DNA from 4 places in the Ruegeria sp. L11 genome. Region 1 is predicted to be linked to each of the others. Evidence: riboswitches for the same ligand, from Rfam matches in the RefSeq annotation. Region 1 holds a riboswitch; each other region holds the start of a gene.
The links. Region 1 has a riboswitch for cobalamin ahead of ACR0CE_RS19640 (DUF4198 domain-containing protein). Riboswitches for the same ligand answer to the same signal wherever they lie in the genome.
Positions count from the first base shown of each region.

Region 2: another riboswitch for cobalamin. It lies ahead of ACR0CE_RS00325 (DUF1636 family protein); the one in region 1 lies ahead of ACR0CE_RS19640 (DUF4198 domain-containing protein).
Region 3: another riboswitch for cobalamin. It lies ahead of ACR0CE_RS05915 (ABC transporter substrate-binding protein); the one in region 1 lies ahead of ACR0CE_RS19640 (DUF4198 domain-containing protein).
Region 4: another riboswitch for cobalamin. It lies ahead of ACR0CE_RS17745 (hypothetical protein); the one in region 1 lies ahead of ACR0CE_RS19640 (DUF4198 domain-containing protein).

Region 1 is NZ_JBQFMI010000025.1:14,725-18,851, reverse strand. It holds gene cbiQ (cobalt ECF transporter T component CbiQ) at 1-398, opposite strand, end outside; gene ACR0CE_RS19650 (cobalt ABC transporter permease) at 398-961, opposite strand; gene cbiM (cobalt transporter CbiM) at 958-1,569, opposite strand; gene ACR0CE_RS19640 (DUF4198 domain-containing protein) at 1,576-2,361, opposite strand; cobalamin riboswitch at 2,494-2,692, opposite strand; gene ACR0CE_RS19635 (ROK family transcriptional regulator) at 2,813-4,018, opposite strand.
Region 2 is NZ_JBQFMI010000001.1:65,202-69,328, forward strand. It holds gene cobN (cobaltochelatase subunit CobN) at 1-1,072, opposite strand, end outside; gene cobW (cobalamin biosynthesis protein CobW) at 1,076-2,131, opposite strand; gene ACR0CE_RS00325 (DUF1636 family protein) at 2,136-2,510, opposite strand; cobalamin riboswitch at 2,605-2,809, opposite strand; gene ACR0CE_RS00330 (NAD(P)-dependent oxidoreductase) at 2,894-3,907, shown strand.
Region 3 is NZ_JBQFMI010000002.1:201,431-205,557, forward strand. It holds partial or broken gene ACR0CE_RS05905 (ABC transporter ATP-binding protein) at 1-193, opposite strand, end outside; gene ACR0CE_RS05910 (FecCD family ABC transporter permease) at 190-1,221, opposite strand; gene ACR0CE_RS05915 (ABC transporter substrate-binding protein) at 1,236-2,240, opposite strand; cobalamin riboswitch at 2,394-2,586, opposite strand; tRNA gene ACR0CE_RS05920 (tRNA-Gln) at 2,748-2,822, opposite strand; gene ACR0CE_RS05925 (NADPH:quinone reductase) at 2,913-3,902, opposite strand; gene ACR0CE_RS05930 (SH3 domain-containing protein) at 4,014-4,127, opposite strand, start outside.
Region 4 is NZ_JBQFMI010000017.1:7,982-12,108, reverse strand. It holds gene rsgA (ribosome small subunit-dependent GTPase A) at 1-206, shown strand, start outside; gene ACR0CE_RS17750 (alpha/beta hydrolase family protein) at 242-1,099, opposite strand; cobalamin riboswitch at 1,232-1,450, shown strand; gene ACR0CE_RS17745 (hypothetical protein) at 1,541-1,948, shown strand; gene ACR0CE_RS17740 (protein-tyrosine phosphatase family protein) at 1,940-2,452, opposite strand; gene ACR0CE_RS17735 (DNA polymerase III subunit gamma/tau) at 2,625-4,127, shown strand, end outside.

The DNA of each region.
Region 1 (4,127 bases):
ACCAGCACCATCAGGGACAGGATGACCGCGTTGGCCGTCAAGGCGATCTCGACCGCTTTCCAGAAACCCTGCCAGCTTGCGGGAAACCCCCAGAGCGTGAACATCGGGTCGCCGGGCATGGAGAATGGCAACAGCACCAGCATGAAAAGGATGAACCCATCCATCATGGCCATGCGTTTCAACGTTTTCCGCCAGGGCAGACGCGACGCGGCAAGAAGCGAAAGGGACACCGCCAGAGCCCCGCACAGTGCTGTCTGCGAGGAGACCGCCACAGTCACCACCGCGAAGACAACCGCCATGACGATCCGCATCCTTGGATCAAGCGGGTTGATCGCGCCGCGCCGCTGCGCGCCCGCTTTGGCCAGCGTGTTTTCCTGTTGCCCCAGAACGTGCGCCATCAGGCCGCCAGCTTGCGGCGTGCCGCAAAGTAAAAGCCCAGACCAAACAGACCGACGATATATCCGATCCCACCCAGAACAGTTTGCAGGTCATTTTGTTCGCGGTAGGCGGCGATTTCCCGACGCAGCGGGCGCAGCTCATCCCGAACGGCCCTGGCAATGACCTGTTGTTGTTCATCGCTGAGCACCGCCGCTGTCTGGGCAGGTGCGTTTGTCGGCGCGGTGTCGGGTTCCGCTTCAACGCCCATGATCCGGGCGACATCCGCAGCGGGCATGGTAACCTCGGCCACGTGCCCGGCACCAAGGTTTGCAAAGAAAGTATGGGCTACCGGCGCGTTTGGCGTGTAGATAAAGAACCCGTCTGCATCCGTGAGGATACGGCCCAGCTCGGTTCCGTCCGGGCCGTTGACGATGACCTCGGCCCCGCTTGCCATGTCGCCGTTGGAAAAGCCGATTTCGCCTTCGATGGCGTCACCGGATTCAAACACTCCGGCTATGACCTTATGCGCCAAGGCAGGTACGGGTGCGCAGCTCAGCGCCAGAACGATCGCCAGGTACCTCACGCGACCGCTCCTTTGACAAACAGCTCGGGCTTGACCTTGCGCGCCAGCAAAACCGCGAACCCGGTCAGGATCGCCTCAATCGCCATGACAGGAATATGTGCAAAGAAAACAAGCTTGGCCGCAGGCAGGAAGGCATCCCCGGACAAGGCCAGTGAAAACGCAACCATGCCGGTTGTGGCGGCTATGGCAAAGGCACCGCCGACCCCGCCCCATATCGCACCTTGCAGAGGTGAGCCATGGGCGATCAGGCGGCCAAAGATCAGCCCGGCCAAAACCGCGGGCAACGCGATGTTCAGGGTGTTGATCCCCAATACCGTCAACCCGCCAAAGCCAAAGAAGACGGCTTGCAGCAAAAGCCCGACGAACAGGGCCGGGAATGCGGCCCAGCCCAACAAAAGCCCGGCCATTCCGTTGAGGATCAGATGCACTGACGAAGGGCCAATCGGCACATGGATCAGCGATGCCACGAAAAAGCTGGCAGACAGCACCCCCGCAGTGGGGATGCGATCAAGATCCAGCGACCTGAGGCCCATGGCAATCCCACCCGCAGCAGCGACGGCTCCGCCGATCACGACAGGGTTGGACAAGGCTCCGTCAACGATGTGCATCTACGGTTACTCCAAATCCCAGGCGCGGATCCAGATGACCGCGTCCTGGCTTAGTTCTTTGCCGTTGTGTTCGGTCACGGGACCGGCGCCGAGTGCGGCAAATCCCCAATATCCGGCTTTTGGAACGCCAAACGTGAAATACCCGTTATCATCCGAAGTTGCGACCAATGCACCACCCGGCATCGGCGAGACGGTCGGGGCCGAGGCGGCCGCGCTTTCCATGTCTGGTTCTGCGGCCATGTACTCGATCTCGATCTCGGCACCCACAACCGGTTGGCCTTCGGCCATAACCCGACCTGTAAACGTCGAACCCGCGATGATGTTGGTCGGTTTGTTGAGCGGGATAATCTCAACCGGCAGGCCCACCGGGTTCATCCAGTCGGTCGGCAGTTCGTTGCGGTTCAGGAATGCCTTGGCGATCTGCTGGATATAGATATCCTCGGATTCCTCATAATAGGGCTGGGGAACTGTCACCAGCACATAGTCGCCCGACCGTTTGACGGGAACATAACCCTTGAATGCCGCGCCTTCGTTTTCGCCACCGGTGAAACGTACGGGTTCCAGGGTATCCAGCAGATCGGTTTTCTGACCGTTGTGGATCACGTAGAATTCCTGCGGCTTGTCCAGATCCATGACATGCCCGTTCGAGAACGGATGCCAAAAGATCAGCTTGACCGGAACATTCCCCGGTGCGTCGATCATGGTTTCAGCGGTGTATTCCAGCAGGAAATGCGCATTTGCCATCGCTGGAAGCGCTATCGCCACAGCGGCTGCGGAAAGCAGCTTGGTCATCAATAGTCGTCCTTGTCCCATCGTACCAATCCCGGTACGAGATGCGTTTTGACTGCGGGGATGTCCAAGCTAAGCTGCTTTTTCAAGCATCCTGCTCCGACGCACATCCCGTCGCCGATTAGGAGTGCCCTTGTCAAAGGCACATGTCCGGCAGGTATCCTGACTTGCGGGTCAAAGCGTTGGGCTGGCCTTCCCGGATTAACTCCAGTGGCACTTCAGCCCTGCTCGCCGCTTACAGTTGCGGGTGCAGTTGCGGAATTGGGCCAAAGCCCGCACCGCATTCCCTTTTGATTCCAGAGCACGCCCCGGAACCGAACATGCCGAGCGGCTTGCCAGACTTCTTCGGCATCCGTCAACGATCATTTGCGCTGGCTGTCAAAAAGTTTAGCGGGCAATGCCCTTTTTCCGGCGGATCCGCTTTGGATAAAGGTCGGGGTTTTCGGGAATGAACCTACCCTTCGAGCAGGTATCTTTCCGACAATGGCAAACTGGCCGCCCCCAATGAGCGGGCATCCGGGCCTGCCGTCCCCGCCAGCACCAAAGGCCGTTCCAGCCCGGTCAGGTTCAGGTCGGATAGTTCGACCTCAACCAGTTCCACCAGCCGCGCCTTGATGCCTGCGGGCATCCAGCCATCAATCTTGACACATTCGAAGTCGATCAGGCTGCAAGATGAGACTGTGGCATGGGCAATCCCGTGCGCCGCTTGTTTCAGCCAGTTCTCAAGGTGGGTTTCCGGTACGTCCCAATGCTGTGTCGTTTCCCAAATTGAACCGGCTGTTGCGGCATTCTCACCTGTCGCGCGCTCCAGCACATAAAGACTGGCGACATCTATCAACGGTTTCACTCCGCCTGCGTCGTCCGGCACGGGCAATGGGCCAAGCGCACCGGCGTTTCCCCGCCCCGAAAAGATCGAGCCGTTCAGAACCACCCCGCCCCCAATGAAGAAGCCCACATAAAAATACAGGAAATCTCGTGGACCTTCCGCCGGGCCAAAAACCAGCTCAGCGCCGCAGGCGGCCGTTGCGTCGTTCTGCAAGAACACCGGCAAGTCATAGCTTGCCGCCAGCGCGCCTTTCAGGTCCGCGTCACGCCACGGATCCATTTTCTCCTGCGGAACCTGCAATGTCTGTGCCCAGTCCCAAAGGTAGAATGGCATCGCAATCCCAAGACCCGCGATCCTGCCGCGCGCTTCGGGCGACAGCGACGTCATCACTTTGTCGAGGCTTTCCTTGGAAAAGCTCAGTGTCGCCTCGGGCGTCGGAAAATCATAAGTCCGCCGCTCACGGTGCCTGACATTGCCAAGGAAATCCGTCAGCACCAGCTCGGTACTGCGCCGCCCGACTTTGAGCCCAAAGAAATACGCGCCATCCGGATTCAGGCGCATGGGAACCGAGGGCTGCCCGACTTTTCCCCGGATCGGTTCGCCCCGCAGAAGCAGCCCATCGGTTTCCAACTGGCGCATGATGACCGAAACCGTCTGTGCCGACAGCCCGGTCATCCGCGCGATCTCAGATTTTGCAAGGGCCTGATGGCGCCGGACCAGTGACAGGACAAGCCGTTCATTTCGGGCCCGCATTCCGCTTTGATTGGTGCCGCGCATGTCTGGCTCGCGTACGCCAGCGGTATTGTCCAAAGAGTTGTTTGCAGACACGGCCATCCCCTTCGTGACGACAATGTTGAAACCCTTCCTTTCTGTCAATAATAAATAAGAGTGATTTATTTATTGACTCAAAATTCGAATCTTGTGATGGTTTTCACGTTCGATC
Region 2 (4,127 bases), on a different contig from region 1:
CCTCGATCCGGTCCGGCTCGGCCCGATGCGCAAAACGCGAGTATTCCAAATGCGGATCGCGCTTGCCCGGTTCTTTGAAAGAGACAACGCCTGCCGATATTCGCCCGTCCACTTCGGGCAATACCACATGCATGGCGAGGTCGGCGGGTGACAGGCCGCGTTCGGCCTCCGCCCAGGCCTTGCGTCGCGAGGTGGCGAGAGCGACCTGAAACACCGGCACATCCGCTGCGTCCAGAGGCGACGTGCCGGACGCGCCCTTGCCCGAGAATGAAGTGGCGTTGATGATCGCCGACGGTCGCAAGGCAACGACCTGTTCCCTGAGCCAGTCGGCAGCGGCTGGGGTCTTGAGCGACGGGGCAAACAGACCCACCGCCTGAAGCCCGCGGGCGCGCAGGCTGCGGATCAGGGCCGCGACCGGGGCGGTGTCTGCGGATGTCAGATACGCGCGATAAAAGGTGACAAGGATGCGTTTCGTATCGTTCTGGAATGCGGAACCCACCGGGACGACACCCTGATCTGGACACCACGCACCGCATTCGGGCAGGGTTTTCGCGCCCATCACTGGCCCGGCATAAAGCCCTGCTGCCAAGGCCATCTGGGCCAATGCGGCCTGCGCGGCGACTTCGCCGCCGGTGTCACACAGATGTGCCAGCCGCCTCAGGGTCGAGAGGGGCAGGGTCGAATACTCATCCAACCGAGTGTCTTCACGCCCATCCGCCGGTAAAACGGCTAACGCGATGCCTTTGGCTTGCGCCAGTGCCAGAACCTGTTGCAGCCCGTAAGACCAATAGGGCACGCCACCTATCAGACGGATCAGGATGCCCTTTGCGCCCTCAAGTGTCTGTTCGACATAGGTATCGACGGACAGAGGGTGCTTCAGCGCCGCAAGATTGGCCAGCCGCATCGTGGGCATCCGCCCCTCAGGCCCGCCGCCGCGATGCCAGCCCGCCGCGAAAGCGCCCAGGTCACTGTCGGAAAAGGACAGCACAACCAGATCACCCGGGCTTTGGCCCAGATCGGTTGGGGTCTCGGTTTCCTCGAGCCCGTGGCTTTCGCGAAAGACGACGTGCATGACTTACTCGGCAACCTCGGTCACACCCACGAGGATATCACGGATTTCGGCTTCTTTGATGTCGTCATGCTCGGCAATCACGACCAGGCGCGAGCGGCGCTCTTCACCGGGCTCCCACGGGCGGTCGTATTGGTGACGAACCCGCGCGCCGACAGCCTGAACCAGCAGGCGCATCGGTTTGCCAGCGACGGCGGCATAGCCTTTGACGCGCAGGATATTCAGCTCAGTCGCAAGACGTTCGATCCTGGCTACCAGTTCCGCCGGGTCGGTCTGTTCCGGAAACTCGACGATGATGCTTTCGAAATCGTCATGCTCATGATCGTGATGGCCATCGTGATGTGACGGGCGGGCGTCCATGTCATCTTCGGCGGCAGCCTCAAGGCCAAGCACGACACGTACGTCGACGACACCCTCTGCAACCTCGACGACGGGAAGCGGGCGCGGCGCCTCGGCGGCGATAATCTGTTTAGCTTTCGCGACACCTTCGGGACCTGCCAGATCGGGCTTGGTCAGCAGGATGATATCCGCGCACGAGATTTGATCTTCGAACACCTCGGACAAGGGTGTTTCGTGATCAATCGAGTCATCAGCCAGCCGTTGGGCATCCACCGCTTCAACGTTCGGAGCAAAGCGACCGGCGGCCACGGCCTCGGCATCGGCCAGCGCGATCACGCCATCAACAGTGATTTTCGAACGGATATCAGGCCAATCAAATGCTTTCAGCAGCGGTTTGGGCAGTGCAAGGCCGGATGTTTCGATCAGGATGTGATCCGGGCGCGGTTCCAGCGCCATCAGCGCCTCGATGGTCGGGATGAAATCATCAGCCACGGTGCAGCAAATGCAGCCGTTTGCCAGTTCCATGATGTTTTCCGCAGGGCAATCCGGTATCGCGCAGGATTTCAGAATGTCGCCATCAACACCCACATCGCCAAACTCGTTAACAACAATCGCAAGGCGCTTGCCCTGCGGGTTCTGCATCAGATGGCGCACCAGCGTGGTTTTGCCCGAGCCCAGAAAGCCGGTGATCACGGTGACGGGAAGTTTTTCAAGGTTCGACATGATCTCAGGCTCCAATCGGGGGAATGCGCGAGGCGCAGTTTTTGCGGAAGTGTTCAGGACGGTCGCGCCATTTCACCAGACCATCGCCTGTGGCCAGATACTTAGTCGCGCCATCGATGATGACATCGACGTGATCGATTTCGTTCAGATTCTCGTAAACAAAGGTCCAGCGATCCGGCCCGCCCCGAAGAACGATGGAACAGCCCTGATCGCAGTTCGAAAGGCATTCGACCGGTTTCAGAGTGATACCATCCGGCAGGACAGCCTGTTCCAGGGCCTTGTGCAACAATGTGCCGGGTCGCTCAGCGTCATCCTCGACGGGCAGACCCCGGCGGCAAGTCGTGCAGACCAGTAGCTCTACCGGTGCGTTCTCGGTCATGTCTCTCATCCCCCCAAATCCTCTTCGCGGGGGACGGGGTTTCATGCGGGCACCACGTCTGCACATGGACCCGACACCGGAACACCCCGCCCGGTTTCAACTTCGGGTGTTGGCAGGTCTCCCGGCTTGCGGATGCCAGAGCGGTCGCTCTGTCGGATGTCCCGCCTTCCCGGCACAGGCCAGTGGCATTGGGCATCCTCTCCGGTCACGGTCGCGGGGGCGGCTGCGCTTGGCGGATGAACCGTTGACGCATTCCCTTTTCATCGGCTGTCGCCGACACCAACGAAAGGGACATGCGGCACCGCTGACCCGCTTGTCAAGCGGTTCGCGCGCAACAAATAAGCCAAGGAGAAAAAAGCGACCTGTAGGCGTCGTTCGGCGGCATGAAGAACGTGTTCGGTATATGGTCGCATGACGGGAAAACGACGAACTTGGAGATGCGTCATATGAAAGTGGGATTTATCGGTCTGGGTAACGTAGGCGGCAAGCTTTCGGGATCCCTTTTGCGCAACGGCATTGATCTGACTGTGCATGACCTGAACGCGGATCTGGTGGCCGAGTTTGTCGCCAAAGGCGCAAAGGCGGCAGAAGGGCCCGCCCAGCTGATGCGCGATTGCGATGCGGTGATCACCTGTCTGCCGTCTCCGGCAGCATCGGACGCAGTCATGCAGGAGATGTTGCCCGAAGTGGGCCCCGGCAAGATCTGGATGGAGATGTCGACCACTGACGAGGCCGAAGTCAAACGCTTGGGTGCCGAAGTCATATCGCGCGGCGGTGCGGCCGTCGATTGCCCGGTTTCTGGCGGGTGCCACCGTGCCGCGACAGGCAACATTTCGATCTTTGCGGGCTGTGACCGGGAAACGTTTGAACGAATTCTGCCTTTCCTGACGACAATGGGCCGCCGGGTTTTGCACACCGGTGAACTGGGCTCGGCGTCGGTGCTGAAAGTGATGACCAACTATCTTGCCACCGCCAACCTGATCACCTGCGCCGAAGCACTGGTTACGGCAAAGGCTGCGGGGATGGATCTGAACACGACCTATGAGGCGATCAAAATCTCGTCCGGCACGTCCTTCGTGCACGAAACCGAAAGTCAGGTCATCCTGAACGGGTCGCGCGATATTTCCTTCACCATGGATCTGGTGAAGAAGGATATCGGTCTGTTTCAGGAGGTCGCCGACCGCGCCGGGGTGCCGCTGGAAATAAATCCGGTGATGATCAACATCTTTAACGATGGTATCGCACGCTATGGCGAACGCGAGCTTTCACCAAATATTATCAAGCGGCTGGAAGAGGCAACCGGCCTGGATATCACTGCCCCGGGCTTCCCAGCCGAAATGACAGATGATGAGCCGGAAGAGCCGGGATACGAGGTTGTGCCACAAGGGCGCGCCTGAGGGTAAGGCAAACACCAGACTACATCGCGCCCCGTGAACGAGCAGGGGTAGGCAGGTGTTCGGAAAAAACACGCCATATCTGGCCCGCAGTTCGACAGAATCGCGGGCCATGAACGTCTGAAAACACCAAGCGTCGCATGCGTGTACTGTGGGGCCAGGTCAGCGATTTGGATGTAGTTGGAGGCGAGTACCGGACCCGCTACCATTTTTCTAAGCCATT
Region 3 (4,127 bases), on a different contig from region 1:
GATGACCCGCTATGACGACTTTTCCTGAAACCGGACGTACCAACCCCGCCAGCAGGCGCATCAGCGTTGATTTTCCCGAACCGTTGGGTCCGACCAAAGCAAGTGTTTCGCCGGGCTCCACGACAAAGGATACGTCTGACAGCAAAGTCTTGCCGCGAACGGAATATGTCAGGTTTTGCGCCTCGATCTTCATCGGGCGCTCCTCTGGCCGCGCACCAAAATTACGGCAAAGGCAGGCGCACCGATCAGAGCGGTGACCACCCCAATCGGCAGAACCTGACCCGGGATGATGATGCGCGACACGATATCTGCGCCGATCAGGAAGACCGCTCCGATCAAGGCGGCTGTTGGGATAAGCCTGCGATGTCCCGACCCCACAAGGAACCGAGCGGCATGAGGGATGACCAGCCCGACAAAGCCAATGGATCCGACGATCGAGACCATGACAGCTGTTGTAAGTGCGGTCGCAAAGATCAGGGTTGCCTGCACCCGCCGGACTGGAACGCCCAGCGAGGCCGCTGAATCAGAGCCGAAAATAAAGGCGTCCAGTGCTCTGGCGTGAAAGCGGCAAATGAGCCAACCGACAAGGGCCACCGGAATGGCCAGATACACATCCGGCCAGCGCACGCCGCTGAGGTTTCCCATCAGCCAGAACATGATCCCGCGCGCCTGATCGGCATTGGCGGATTTGGCGATGATGAAGGCCGTCAGCGCATTGAACAACTGAGACCCGGCAATTCCCGCCAGGACGATCTGTGCCGTCGCAACCCGTCCGCCCCCTGCGCCAGCGGCTCGGGCCAGCAACGCGACAAAACCAAAAGCCAAAAGCGCGCCATTGAACGCGCCAAAAGACAGCGACAAAGCCCCCCCGCCCAAACCTGCGATGGTAACAGCCACGGCACCCGTCGAGGCCCCGGCAGAAATGCCCAAAATGTAAGGGTCGGCCAACGGGTTTCGCAGCAAAGCCTGCAACACGACCCCCGCGACGGCCAGACCAGCGCCGCAGGACGCCGCGACCAGAGCGCGAGGAAGCCGGTAACTCCAGATAATACCCTGATCAATGGGGTCGACGGGCAGGTCCGCTCCGGCCAGCTTGTTGGCCAGAACGGACAGAACCAAATCGGGCGACAGCGAGGTTTCCCCGATCATCGCGCCCGCAAGGACCGCCGCAATCAACAATGGCACAGTAAGGCACGCAGCCTTGAAACCCTGCCGTAAGATTGCGGCGACCTCGTTCACAAGTTGTTTCCGATAGTATCCAGCTTCTCGGCCAGATCCTCCAGTGCCGGGATTGCGCGGATGGTGGCGTCCATGGCCTGCGCATCCATAACGACGATCCGGTCATTCTTGACCGCATCCATCTGGCTGGTCACCGAATCAGCGCGCAGGAACTCCAGCTTTTTCAGGTAGTCGTCCGCAGCAAAGCGACGGCGGTCCATCTTGGCAATCACAATCACTGTCGGATTGGCCTTGGCAATGGTTTCCCAGCCCACTGTTGGCCATTCTTCATCCGTCTCGATGACGTTGCGGATGCCCAATGTGCTCATCATGTATCCCGGTGCGCCTTTTTGTCCGGCCACAAACGGATCGCTTTCCATCTCAGGAGAGGAAAACCAGAACACGGCTGACACGTCGTCCAGCTTCACGGCTTGCGCCTTGGCGACGGCTGCGGCTTCGCGGGCCTTGTACTCGGCAACCAGGTCCGTGCCGCGTTCGGACACATCAAAAGCTGCGGCCAGTTCTTCGATACCCTGATACAGCGTATCGGTCGAGAACGCTTGCAGGCGGGTGCCATCGCCGCCGACCGTATTGTCTTTGCCGACGCAATCTGCAGGCATTACGTACGTTGGAATGCCCAGTTCATGAAATTGCTCACGCGTGGCGACGATGCCCTCGGGCCCGACATGCCATTCATATTGCGCTGCGACCAGTCCCGGCCGCTTGGCAACCACGCTTTCAAAGCTGGGATCATTATCTGCCAGACGCTCGACCTTGGCATTCACCTCGGCATATTCAGGCAGCACCTCGTTGAACCAGACCGAAGTTCCAAGAACCTGCTCGCCCAGACCCAGCGCATAAAGCACCTCGGTCGCGGCCTGGCCGACCGTGACTGACGACGTCACAGGCGCGTCAAACGTGACCGAGTGACCGCAGTTTTCGATGGTTAGGGGAAAGTTTCCTTCGGCGGCAGCGCTGGTAGCCAGCAAGGAAAGGCCAATCAGGCCAGTGCGTAGAAACATGACAATCGATCTCCATGTGTCAATGACCAGAGAACGGGTGAATGGGCATTTACCGAAGCAACAGACGCTTTTCTGCCTGCTGTAAGCGCAGAGTGGAATACAGCCCGCCCAGCGCGTTTCTTCGGCAACCTCCCCGGACAACCCCGCCCGGTGTGTTTCGGTTTCATACCGGCAGGTCTCCTGACTGACGGGTCTTTGTCTGTCCTGTCTTCCCAGACCAAAATGGCCCAGTGACGGAAATGGACAGCGCTCGCCGCCTACAGTTGCGGGGGCAGTTCCGGTTGGCACCAAAAGGCACCTCGGATTCCCTCTTAGCCACATCGGGACCGGTAAAACGCGGGTACCTTAACACTTACCCTGCGGCAAGAAAAAACTCCGGGGTCTTTCCTATTTTCTCGCAAGAGCATGCACCTGCGCGTCTCAACATGGCGCTGATATCAGAAAAGCCGCTGAGAACGCGCCAAAATCCGGACCCAGATTCATAGTGTGTGATATTAGGGAAAATCATGGCTGGGGTGGTAGGATTCGAACCTACGATACACGGTACCAAAAACCGCTGCCTTACCACTTGGCTACACCCCAACGGTGAGCGGCTATCTACGATTGTTGATGGCAGGGTTCAAGAGCGTTTTGCAAAAAAAGCGAGCGCCGTAAAATTTTTTTGAAGGCCCCTCATTTGGTGTCGATCAACACCGCTCCGGTACGGTTGCCTTCCTGTACCATCGCATGGGCGGCAGCGCATTCTTCCAGTGTAAAGACCTTATGTACGGGGCAGATCAATGCGCCATCAGCCAGTGCCTTGTGTAGAGTCTCTATTGCGGCGGCGCGCAAATCTGCGGGCAGCAGGTAGATCAGGACTGCCTCGAGTGTCACGGCCTTGAACATCATGGGTCCAAAGGGAAAGACAGGTGTCATATTCCGGGCAGATCCATATGCGTTGATACGGCCGTTCTCGGCGATGACGGCAATGTTGGTGTCAAGGTTCTGTCCAAATTCGACATCGACGATTCGACCAATTGTACGTCCATCATTTGCGTCGAGAATCTGATCCGAAAGGTGTTCACCGGAGTAGTCGAGAACGACATCTGCACCGGCTGCCTTGACCCGGTCAAAGCTGCGGGTGCTGGCCGTTGCGATCACATTGGCTCCGGCCCATTTGGCAAGCTGGACAGCCAGATACCCGACAGTACCCGCCCCACCATGGATCAAAATGGTTTGCCCGCGCGGCGTGCCGCCCGAGAACACTGCGTGGCTTGCGGTAAGGCCCGGAATTCCAAGAATCGCTCCGGTTTCAAGTGACACCGTCTCGGGCAGTTCTACAGCCTGAGATTCAGGCAGGGTGATGTGGCTGGCAGCTGTACCGAACGCGCGTTGCCATTGCCCGTTCCAAATCCACACGCGCTGACCAATCCGCGTCGCGGGTACGCCATCGCCAACCGCTGTGATGACTCCAGCCCCGTCGCTGTGCGGAACGATCAGCGGAAACGGAGGTTCTGTGACACCTGGCCGGGTTCCCGCGCGGGCCTTGACGTCCGAGGGATTTACGCCGGAATAAGACAACTCGACCGTGACTTCACCCGGTCCAGGCGGAACCGGGGGAATATCCTGAACACGCAAGACATCGACAGCGTCTCCGAAGGCTGAATAGGTGACTGCGCGCATAGGGTCCTCCGTTTAGGTCGAGTTAAGCGGCGATTGGGCCGGTAACTCAAACAGCTTGTCGCGCTTTTTCGGGGCGATGCGCAACCGCGGATACCGGAAATTGTCTTTCGCCTATTCCCGAATTTCGGAAGAATCGACGCCCCAAAGGTTCGATTTCAGTGTCCAGCCACGGTATCCGCCGGCGGTGATCCTGCACCAGTCCAGCGAACAGGCTCCAAGGCGCGC
Region 4 (4,127 bases), on a different contig from region 1:
AGCACGAGACCGAGCCCGGCTGTGCCGTGCAGAACGCAATCGGCGAAGGCGCACTTGACCCGACCCGGCTGGACCGTTGGCGCAAGCTGCGGCGTGAAGATCAGCGAAACTCGGAAACCGTTGCCCAATCGCGGGCGCGGGACAAGGCGTTCGGCAAGATGGTGCGCGGTGTCATGCAGGACAAGAAGCTTCGCAAACGGCCATAACTGCAAGGTGTTAGGAAAACCTGCGTCGCGTCTGATCAGGCGATCAGGCGCGGCCAGACCGCTGCATTGCGACGGGCAAATGCTCCGATATGGCCTATTTCCGGCAGTCCGAATTCAGCAGGCTTCAGAAGGTGGCGTCTGGCCTCGGGGCCATACAAATCAGCAAGGCGCCAAACCGCCTCGGGCGGAGCCATCTGGTCATCTTCGAACGTGAACAGATCCACTGGTGTTCCAGAACTGCCCCAATGCGCATCAGGCAAATTCTGCCCGATCTCGGGAACGTAGCTAAGAGGGGCTGTACACCATTTGCGCCATTGCCAGTAGACCGAGGCGGGCAGGTCCGAACCAAACCCGATTGCTTTGCCGGGTAGATAGCCAAGTGCCCGCACCATCAGCGGTGCATGGCCATACCAGAACAGCCCTGCCAACCCCCGATAGGGCCATGGGTGATCTTTCAAAGTCACCAGTCCCGAACACACACCGATCATTCGGTCGATCTGGTCGATATCCGGCTGCACCGGCCCCAGCATCGCACCGACGGAATGGCCGATGGTCCACTGCTGCGCCTTTGGAAACCGCCTGCGCATTTCGGCCCGTGCCGCTGGCATGTCGATCAACGCCCAATCCGCCATTGTTGCAGTTGCGTCTTTCAGGCGGCCAACCAAAGAAAGCCCGTAGTCCCGATAGTCATAGGTCAGGCAAGCTATCCCCCGGTCGGCAGCCAGCCATCGCGCGAAGTGTTGATAATAGTCACGCGGCACACCCGTGGCACTGTTCAGCACGACAACGGTTTCCGGCTCACCCACTGGCCGATGCAACCGCGCCGACAAGGTCACAGACCCGGACGGAAAGCGGAAATCTTCGATCAACACCGTCTGTTCCGTATCCAACATGATCCCCGGCTTTCGCTGAAACAATCGGTTTGCCTGCCTTCGATGCCGATGACACTAGGCCGGAACATAATCCGCATCCAGCATGACCAAACGTCCGGCTAAAGATCGGCTTGACTCGGAACGCGATCAGGCGCTAGCGGTTGTGTGATGGTTTCTGGCCCCCACAAGAGGTCGGGATGAAAAGGGAACACGGTGCGGTTTGTCTGGTCATACAGACATCAACCTAGTCCGCGACTGCCCCCGCAACTGTAAGCGGTAAGCAATGCCGAAATACCACTGGCCCATGGGCTGGGAAGGTCGGCAGAGCAATGACCCGCAAGTCAGGAGACCTGCCATCGGAACTGAAACCGAAACTCGGGCGGGGTGTCCGGGCAGGTCCTGACAGCGAGATGCTGTCCCACCTGCCCCAATATCCAGCCCACCACGCGCGGAGGGCGCAGGATGATCTGGAAGACAAAGTCACACGAATACAGCGCTACTGTGTGCCAGCGGACTGGGAAAACCTGCCCGGCTTTGGCGCGACTGGCCCGCTCGATTTCCGAAGCCATGGCGCAGGCGGTTTCGGCCACCAGCGAGGATTTCGAATTTGAAGGCAACAGCGCGCTGTCACATTGCGCGGAAGGGTGCATGGCAACGATCCGAGCGCGATCCGACAGCGTTCGCGTTTTCTGCGGGGCGCACCCTGATACGGCAATTCGGGACCTTGATGCCTATGCCGATTTGATCTTCGGACCTATATTCAGCACGCTGCCCGCGGGCATTGTCGCGAACCCGCCTTGCGCCATGATCGAGGTTTCAACGATCCGGCCCCGGAAAACCGGCTACGCACCCCAGCAGCTGTCAGCTTGATCCCACTTCCACCTGTGCCGGGGTGATCCGGGACGCCCAGGCCAGCTGCGCATCGGTTTCGACAGCGCAGGGGCGCACGGCCCGCAGGCGGTCCAGTGCGTCGCTGGCGCGTTCACCGCATTCAACCATCAGTCGCAGAACAATCATCCCGGATCTGCCGCACCCCCCACGGCAATGCACAAGAACCCGGCCACCGCCCGACAGCGCATGTCGGGCCGTGGCGCTGACCTCTGGCCAGGCCTTCTGAACCGCCTGCGTCGGTGCTCCAAAATCTTCGATCGGCAGGTGAACCCACCGGCTGGCACGGCTTTGGATGTCGCTGCCAAAGTGCTGCGCGCCATCCTGAAGCATTTCAACATCCGTCGTCATTGAAATCACAAGGCCCGGTTTCCACGCCGCAATCATATCCAGATCGCCGACGTAATCCCCGCCACGCCCGGGCATTGAAGTAAGGGCAAGCGTCCCGCCTCCGACCTGCAGAGCAAAGATGACCAACTGCGACATGAAGTGCGTCCTCCCCCAAGGTACTCTTTAAGAAATGAGTCATTAAATCCGCTGGTCCAGTTTAGTTGGAAACCAGCCCGTTCCTGAAACAAAAAATCATCGCGCCCCACAGTGGACGCGGACTGCCGCCGCCACTACGCTGTGCCGAAGCACCGAATCCGAGCGAGAAGACATGACAGACACGCCCAGCCCCGCCTATCAGGTTCTCGCCCGCAAATACCGTCCGGAAACCTTTGCCGATCTGGTGGGTCAGGATGCCATGGTGCGCACCCTGAAGAACGCTTTCGAGGCCGACCGGATCGCGCAGGCCTTTATCATGACCGGCATTCGCGGGACGGGTAAAACGACCACGGCGCGGATCATCGCCAAGGGCATGAACTGCATCGGACCCGACGGAACCGGTGGCCCCACAACCGAACCCTGCGGTCAGTGCGAACATTGTGTCGCCATCATGGAAGGCCGCCATGTCGATGTGATGGAAATGGATGCCGCCAGCCGTACCGGCGTCAACGATATCCGCGAGATCATCGACAGTGTACGCTATCGCGCCGCCAGTGCGCGCTACAAGATCTACATCATCGACGAGGTTCACATGCTCTCGACCAGCGCATTCAACGCGCTGCTCAAGACGTTGGAAGAACCGCCCGCGCATGTGAAGTTCATCTTCGCGACCACCGAGATTCGCAAAGTGCCGGTCACGGTTCTGTCGCGGTGTCAGCGGTTTGACCTGCGCCGGATCGAGCCCGAAGACATGATCGGTCTGCTGCGCAAGATCGCCGGGGCCGAGGGCGCGCAGATCGCCGACGACGCACTGGCGCTGATCACCCGCGCTGCAGAAGGGTCGGCCCGCGACGCGACCTCACTGCTGGATCAGGCAATTTCACACGGGGCTGGCGAGACGACCGCCGATCAGGTCCGTGCGATGCTGGGTCTGGCGGATCGTGGTCGCGTTCTGGACCTGATGGACATGATCCTGCGCGGTGACGCGGCAGGGGCGCTTACTGAACTGAGCGGGCAATATGCGGAAGGCGCGGACCCTCTGGCCGTGCTGCGCGATCTGGCCGAAATCACGCATTGGGTGTCCGTCGTAAAGATCACACCTGACGCGGCCGAAGACCCGACGGTTTCCCCCGACGAACGCACACGGGGCCAGCACATGGCCGAGGCTTTGCCGATGCGGGTTCTGACCCGGATGTGGCAGATGCTGCTGAAGGCGCTGGAAGAAGTCTCTGCGGCGCCCAACGCGATGATGGCCGCCGAGATGGCCGTTATCCGGCTGACGCATGTCGCTGATTTGCCCAGCCCCGAAGAGCTGATCAAACGGCTGCAAGACACCCCGCCTCCGCCTCCCGGCGGGCCGGGCGGAGGCATGTCAATGTCGCGACAGGCCCCGGTGGCAACGCAATCCAACGCGACCCCGCCGCCTGCTTATACATCGCCCCCGCGCGGAGCGGGTGGCGCACCGGTTGCCGCACTGTCGCAGGATGCACAGACGGCCCTGGCCCGCTATCCAACCTTCGGGCATGTGGTGGAACTGATCCGCACAAACCGCGATGTGAAACTGCTTGTCGAGGTGGAAAGCGGCGTGCGCCTTGTGTCGTATCAGCCCGGCCGGATCGAATTCACCCCGACGCCTCAGGCACCGTCGGATTTGGCGTCGCGATTGGGCTCTGCC